One region of the Psychrobacillus mangrovi genome, then DNA from elsewhere that is predicted to be linked to it. Evidence: riboswitches for the same ligand, from Rfam matches in the RefSeq annotation. Region 1 holds a riboswitch; the other holds the start of a gene.
The links. Region 1 has a riboswitch for cobalamin ahead of WAX74_RS09635 (ribonucleoside-diphosphate reductase subunit alpha). Riboswitches for the same ligand answer to the same signal wherever they lie in the genome.
Positions count from the first base shown of each region.

Region 1 (4,182 bases):
GAAAGATAGGATCTATGCTCGCTGTGCTTCCAGCTAAAATTGAAGTGGATGAGTTAGGTGCAACTGCCATTAAATAGCCGTTTCGAATTCCATTTTCAGCGACTTCCTTACGCAGTTCATTCCATTCTTCTCCCTCGTATTGACGTTTTTCAAAATAAGCTCCAGTTTGCCAGTCTGACCCTTCGAATAAAGGATAAGCCCCTTTCTCTTTCGCCAATTCAGCAGAAGCTTGAATCGTTAAGAAAGCAACCTTTTCATAAAGCTTATCAGCAAATTCTACCGCTTCATCTGACTCCCATCTGATACTATTTAGAGCAAGTAAATGATGCCAACCAAATGTGCCAAGGCCTATTCCTCGATAACGAGCATTTGTACGTTGCGCTTGAGGTACAGGGATCATATTTAAATCAATGACATTATCGAGCATACGCACTTGGATTTTTATCAATCGCTCCAGCACATTTTCTGGAACCGCTCGTCCTAAATTTATAGAAGATAAATTACATACTACAAAGTCCCCCGCTTTACGTTTTGTCACAATCACATCGTCTTCTAATTGAATGGATTCAAAAGAGGTAGCACTTTGATTTTGAAAAATTTCTGTACATAGATTACTGCTATAGACCATTCCTTCATGCTTGTTTGGATTGCTACGATTTACCTCGTCTCGGTAAAACATAAATGGCACGCCTGTTTCTAGCTGGGAACGCATAATTCGTTTCATCAAGTCTATTGCTGGAACAGTTTCACGTGATAGTCGGAAATCATTCACACATTCCTCGTATTTTTCTCGGAACGAACCTTTCCCACGTTTCTCATCGTAAAAGTCCTCTAGTGAATAACCTTTTAATTGTCGAACCTCATGTGGATCAAATAAATGCCACTCTTCTCGTGCGTCCACTTTCTCCATAAATAAATCCGGTAAGCATACACCTGTAAAGATATCGTGTGCACGAAGACGCTCATCTCCATTGTTCAAGCGTAAATCTAAAAATGTAAAAATATCTTTATGCCAAACATCCAGGTATACGGCAATGGCACCTTGACGCTGACCAAGCTGATCCACACTTACGGCAGTATTGTTTAATTGCTTAATCCACGGAAGAACACCGCTAGACGCGCCGACAAAGCCTCTAATGGAAGAACCTCGACTACGCACTTTCCCCATATATACTCCAATTCCGCCACCATATTTTGAAAGTGTTGCCACGTCCGTGTTACTGTCGTATATTCCTTGAAGACTATCATCTACAGTATCTATAAAACAGCTAGACAACTGGCCATGTGGCTTTCCAGCATTTGAAAGTGTCGGTGTTGCAACGGTCATATAGAGATTACTCATCGCCCAATACGCTTCTTTTATTTTGCTAATTCGATTTTCTTTTTCCTCTTTCATTAGCGACATTGCAATAATAAGCCAGCGTTCCTGTGGAAGTTCGACAATTGACTTATTAAAGTCCTTTGCGACATAACGATCAAGTAAAGTTTTAACACCAATATATGTAAATAAAAAATCGCGCTCTGGCACAATGACTTCTGCTAATTGTTGTAACTCCTCTAAGGAATATGCTTCCATCAAACGTTTGTCGTAAATTCCATTAATAGCTTGGATTTGTACATTACTTGCAAACTTACTGTAAACATTGTCAGGTGTTGTTTTTCTTTGACTCGCTACATGCTCATACACATGTGCTAAATGGATGCGCGCTGCCACAAATGTCCAATACGTATCTTGTTCATCTAAAAAGCTTAATGCTTCTAAAGACATCGACTTGGACCAAGCAGATGTGGTACCCTCTGGATTCTTTTTCATCCATCTTTCATGTGATTTGATGAGCGGAGCTATATTCTCTTCTCCAAACTCTTTTATTAATTGGTGTAGTACCTCTTGTTTTTCCGTAAATGTAATTGATGTCATTAATTATTCCTCCTTGTTTTGATTTTGGATGTTCTCCAGGAGTGATGGTTTTAGTCTTCCTAAATACAAAAAAGCGATGTCCCAGCCTCTTCGGCTGAGTCATCGCTCATCATTAAAAAAGTAGGAAACAACAAGACATCTAAAAAATGATTGAGATAGAGTCTTCGCTCCCACCTCTCAACCCCCGAAGAAAGTGTTGCTTCACCAATGAAAAGGCAGGTCTACTGGCTCATGCTTCACCCTCCTGTTGGCCTTCCCACGATTTCTCGCAGTGGCTAATTCAACAGTCGTCCACACTTACAGTTGCGGGGACAGCTTCGGCTTTTTACCGAATTCCCTTTTAAACCATAAAGGTACCTAATCATCGTTCACATACTATATGTTGTGTTCTGTTCACTTATATACCCTATCATATTGTGTTTAAACTTGTACATAGGAATAAAGTACGTGTCTTTCCTAAGCCATAAAAAAAGGCAGACAATTTAAAATGTCTGCCCGTTTATTACATAAATACTATAACCGCTAGAATAGCTGCTAGCACTAAACGATAAATTGCAAATGGCATTAACTTGATGCGAGAAATAAGCTTTAAGAAAAATTTGATGGAAATAAGCGCAAATACAAATGCACTGATAAAACCTGCTGCATAAAAGCCCATATCCCCCATATTAATCTCTTCCCAGTTTTTTACCACAGAAACTAGACTTGCTCCTGCCATAATTGGAACAGCCATGATGAAAGTGAAATCTGCCGCTGTTTTATGGCTCATCCCAAATAATACCCCACCGGAAATAGTAGCACCGGAGCGAGAGAATCCTGGCCATAAAGACAGACATTGTACTAATCCCACTTTAAATGCTTTCGCATACGTAATTTGATCCAAACTAGTGATAGACGGTTTTTGCGGACCAAATTTATCTGCAATAATCATCAATATAGAACCAGCAACTAGACTGTATATAACTGTTTCTACGCCAAATAAATTTTTATCAATAAAATCTTCTAATAAAACTCCTAATACTCCTGCTGGAATTATACCAACAATTACATGTAGTAAATTAAACTGTTTGCTTGAATTTTCGCTTTCAATTTTATATAGACCTACTAAACTAAATAACCGTTTCCACATGACTACCACTACAGCTAAAATGGAACCAAGTTGAACTACGATTTTAAATGTATTGGCAGAATACTTACCTAAAAACTCTTCTGTTTTTAGCCACATATCATCGACAATAATCATATGTCCTGTAGAAGAAACAGGAGCAAACTCTGTCATACCCTCAACGAAACCTAATATGATTGCTTTTAATAATTCTAGAAATTCCATAAGATCTCCTTAATTACGTTTTTTAAAATACCAAACAAGAAATGCGATACCAACTATTGCTAAGATAATATACACTATGTTCGAGTAGATATCCATATACCCTACGATTTCATTCCAATTTTCGCCGACTGCTGCACCCACTGATACTAACACTGTATTCCATATCAAAGTTCCTAATGTCGTAAACAAGAGGAATAAGCCAAACTTCATTTTAGACATCCCTGCTGGAATAGATATTAAACTTCTTACTAGTGGCACGAGCCTACCGAAAAAGACTGCCCACACGCCGTATTTATCAAACCAAGCATCTGCTTTATGAATGTCTTTAATAGACAGCCTTAAGATTTTTCCGTACTTCTGTACAATCTTCTCTAAACGTTCTACGTCTAAAAGTGAGCCAATCCAATATAATATTGCTGCTCCAACAACGGACCCTGAAGTAGATGCAATAATAATACCAATTTTCGTCATCGTTGTTGTAGTCGTCATAAACCCTCCGAGCGTTAAGATTACTTCAGATGGGATTGGCGGGAAGATATTTTCAATTAATATCAAGAAAAATACACCAAAATAACCGTACTGACTCATCCAGTCCGAAATCCATGCTTCCATTATTTGTTCACGTCCTCTAGCTTAATGTTTACTGCCCATAATTCCGATTGGCTACCTAAGCGGATAGGCGGACCCCAAAATCCGAAACCGGAAGATACAATCGCATGCAGTTTTCCCTTTTGTTTATACCCATAATCTAACTCAAATATTTTCCTCGTAATTAGATGGTTTGGCCACATTTGTCCTCTATGCGTATGACCTGAAACATGAAAATCTACCCCTTCCGTTTCAGGTATTAATAAATTTGAAGGCGTATGATCCATAACAAACCAAGGAAGATTATCTTTTTCGGGACGTAATTCAGAAAGTTGCTTTCTTTCTC
Region 1 is NZ_JBAWSY010000005.1:171,588-175,769, forward strand. It holds gene WAX74_RS09635 (ribonucleoside-diphosphate reductase subunit alpha) at 1-1,918, opposite strand, end outside; cobalamin riboswitch at 2,116-2,294, opposite strand; gene WAX74_RS09640 (undecaprenyl-diphosphate phosphatase) at 2,421-3,248, opposite strand; gene WAX74_RS09645 (DedA family protein) at 3,258-3,860, opposite strand; gene WAX74_RS09650 (metallophosphoesterase) at 3,860-4,182, opposite strand, start outside.

Region 2 (4,182 bases), on a different contig from region 1:
TACTTTCAACATATTAAACGCCTCCTATTTTCCGTTGTCTAAAGAAAATAAATGCAAATACTGGTGCCCCAATAAAAGCTGTAATCACTCCAATAGGTAGTTCAGTTGGTGAAATAATGGTACGCGAAACTAAATCACAGATGATTAATAAGGTAGCCCCATTGATAAAGCTAAGTGGCAATACATGTCGGTGATCAGATCCAAATAAAAGTCTCGTCATATGAGGAACGACAAGCCCTACAAAACCGATTGTTCCAGATACTGCAACTGCAGTTCCCGTCAACATGGACCCGCCAATCAAGATCATCATCTTTCTTCTTTTTACATTTACTCCAAGATGTTTTGCTCGTTCTTCACCAAATAAAAGTGCATTTAATTCTCTTTTGTTTAAAGCTAATAAAACCGAACCAATGACGATAAAAGGTAATGACATCTGTACAAAGCTCCAGCCTCGCATCGATACACTACCAAGCAGCCAACCGATGATTTGTCTTAGCTCTTCTCCTGTTAACGCAATCATTAATGAAATAACTGAGCCTAAAAAAGAACTAAAAATGATTCCTGTTAATATAATCGTCTCCATTTTCATCGCACGGTCGACTAGTTTGGCAAATGTAATAACAAGAAGCATCGTAACTAATGCACCGATCATACTGAATATAGGTAATGTATAGATTCCTAGAAAGGGTACCGAAATACCGAAAAAGAGCGTAGCCACAGCGCCTACAGAGGCACCGGACGACACTCCTAACGTATAAGGATCGGCAAGCGGGTTTTTTAACAAACCTTGAAACGCGGCTCCAGCAATTGCTAGTGATGCACCAACTAACCCTGCAAGCACAACCCGTGGCAAGCGAATTTTCCAAACAATATTGGTCGCGATTTCATCTGCTCCCCTATCCCATAATGTGCTGATCGGTACCTTTACGGATCCGACCGATACACCTAGCCATATTGCCACTATAAGCGCAATAATAGACAAGGTGTAGCCGATCATGGCTTTACTCACTAAATGCCTCAGGATAAATTGCTTTCGCTACTTCTTCTAATCCTTCTGCAAGGCGTGGACCTGTACGACTTGTTAAGTTTTCATCCACTTGTACTACTGCGTCATTTTTCACAGCAGTAATGGAATCAAAACCATCACGAGCCTTTACGCTATCTACAATTTCTTCTACATAGCTATACATAACGATAATTACATCTGGGTTACGATTTACAATTTCCTCTGGCTCAATTTTAAACCAGCCTTCTTGATCAGCAGCAATATTCTCTGCATTTACCATATCTAAAATTTCCTGCATAAATGTCCCTTTACCAGGTGTATAAATTTCAGGAACATCGGAAGTCTCAACAAATACAGTCTTCTTCGTTTCTACATTTGCTACCTTTTCTTTTACATCTTCTACTTTCGCTTTCATATCTTCTACAATTTTTTGTGCTTCTGGTAATTTTCCAGTTACACGACCAATTTGTTCAATGGTTGTATATGTTTCATTAAAATCAGCCGCATTTTTTACGACAAACACTTTTACGCCAGCGTCACGGATTTGTTGTAAACCAGCTTCACCGACTCCTAACATAGACTCATGTGCAAATACGATTTCTGGATTCATGGAAACAATTTTTTCTACATTGAATTCCATACCACCAATTTTCTCTTTTTCAAGCGCTTCCTCAGGATAATTATCAAAATCGTTTACTCCAATAATCTCTTCATTAAGTCCAAGCGCGAATAAAATCTCTGTATTACTTGGCAACATCGAAACGATTGTTTTCGGTGCCTCTTCCAAAGTTATTTCATTGCCAACCGCATCGGTCATCGTAATTGGAAATTCTGTTTCTTCTATTGTTGCTTCCTCTTGTGTAGTTTCATTTTCTTCTACAGGTTTTGCTTCTTCTTGAGAACATCCAACTAACAATAATACTGCTAGAGCGGATGTCATCCATAATTGCCATAACTTCTTCATTCTCAATTCCTCCATTTTTGTGCAAATAAAAATCTCTCGTCCAATGAACGAGAGATAGAATAGGTATAAATCTGCTAGGGTCAAGCATGCCAAAGCGGACTCACACATAACCTATCCTCGTAGGTAGTAAAGTGTAAACGCATAAAGGCAGGTTTTCTGACTTGTGATCATGTTCAATCACTTACAGTGGCGGGACCGCGCTGGACTTGCACCAGCTTCCCTTTTAACTTACTAGCAAACTAGCAAGCACCTTCATGTTAAAAATATTCATGATGCATCGATTTCATTATACCTCAAAACTATTTATTGTCGACAGAAGTTTTCATAGTATTCGACCGATTCTAGTCGTATTCGACCGATACTAATGGTATTCAACCGATTTTTGACTTTATTCGACCGATACTAGTCGTATTCAACCGATTTCCGACTTTATTCGACCGATTCATTCAAACGCAAGCGTACTTTATAAAGCAAAACCTTGCTTCTATTGTTTTCGAATTGCTTTGGACAAACTTTGGCTTCAAAGTTACCGTAGGATTATTTTGAAGGGTTGGCCGTGTCTATCTTCACGACCACCCCTTCTCTTTTTTAAGTAATCATGTTGCTTCAGTCTGTTCGTCGCTCCCCTTCAACTTTTGGAAACTGGTTAATAGCTTTTGGGTAATTAGTGAATAGATGCTATTTTAACAGATTGTAAGCTCCCGAAGATGCAATTTCGGACGCTATCCATCACTCTATTAAGGGAATACTTACTATTTCTATCTTATGAACTCCAATCTCATATCCTTTCTTTTTAGAATAGTAATGCAAATTTTAAAAGAGAGTTATTATTCAAAACTTTCAGTAAAAATGTTTTCGTGATACTATAATAAAAAAACTATTATTTTTGGGGGGCAACGGGTTGTTTCCTTTTAAGAAAAGAAGTAGAGTGCATATACAAACTAAGAAGTTGTATTACAGTTATTCATTAAATTCTTCGACAGAAGAAGATATGAATGAGATGTCTTATCTGCTCAGAACATTATGTGAGACTGGCACCAGTGATATTATCTTTTTATGTATTGGGTCAGATCGATCGACTGGGGATTCTTTCGGTCCCTTTGTTGGAACGATGCTAAAAGAAAAAAACTTTCCACATCATGTATTTGGAACAATCGAAGAGCCCGTTCACGCACTAAATTTAAAAGCGGTATTAAAAGAAATTAATACCCAGTTCAATGAACCAATTATTTTTAGTGTGGATGCCTGTTTAGGAGATAATCACCAAATCGGATCAATTATATTAAAAGATGGTCCCCTCATTCCTGGAAATGCTATAAATAATCCGCTGCCCGAAGTGGGAAACTATCAATTAAAAGCGATTGTAAACTATTTAGATCCGAGCTTTCCTACAAACTCTTTAAATAATACGAGATTAAGCACTGTTATGAGCCTTGCAAAAATTACATCTGCAATTTTATTGAAGTCAGTCAAAATAAGAACAATATAAAAATAACGATGAATCCTTTTTGATTCATCGTCTCAGACTGTAGACAAACTCAATTTTTGGTGCATAGAGTTGTATATTAAATTCGGCAAGGACCACCACTTCGCTTTCCGTGGGCTTGGCTTCAGCCTCCTCGGTACTCGCGTACCTGCGGGGTCTTCTGCTCAAGCTGTTCCCACAGGAGTCTTCGTGGTGGTCCTTGCCTTATAAACAATTCCTTATAGATATTTACTTCTTTATTAAATGGATTAATCAACCTCTATAGGAATATTTATTATTATTCATAATCGTTTATAGAAATACTTTCGTCGTCAAGCTGAGACGATCAATCCTTTTTGATCCATCGTCATTTTTTTTTATCCAATTGTAATAACACCTAGAATGATTGCACCAATTGTCATAGCGATAACTGTACCAAAAGCCCATTTCAATGCAAATCGTTGTAAATCACCGAACTCAGTACCAACTAAGCCGATTAATAAATGAGCCGCTGCAACTAAAGGACTTAATACATGGACAGGTTGACCAATCAATGACGCACGACCAATTTCTACTGCACTTACTCCATAAGCTTCCGCAGCTTGCGCAATAATAGGGAGCACCCCAAAATAGAATGCATTATTTGACATGAAGAAAGTAAAAGGTGCACTTATAAATGCCACGATTACCGCTAAATAAGGTCCTAAAGCGTCAGGAATAATAGCGACTAATGTTTGTGCCATCGCA
Region 2 is NZ_JBAWSY010000002.1:327,870-332,051, forward strand. It holds gene WAX74_RS04640 (adenosylcobinamide amidohydrolase) at 1-12, opposite strand, end outside; gene WAX74_RS04645 (FecCD family ABC transporter permease) at 14-997, opposite strand; gene WAX74_RS04650 (ABC transporter substrate-binding protein) at 1,002-1,970, opposite strand; cobalamin riboswitch at 2,100-2,239, opposite strand; gene yyaC (spore protease YyaC) at 2,872-3,459, shown strand; gene WAX74_RS04660 (CitMHS family transporter) at 3,813-4,182, opposite strand, start outside.
Region 2: linked by a shared signal. The riboswitch ahead of WAX74_RS04650 (ABC transporter substrate-binding protein) and the one ahead of WAX74_RS09635 (ribonucleoside-diphosphate reductase subunit alpha) in region 1 are both predicted to bind cobalamin.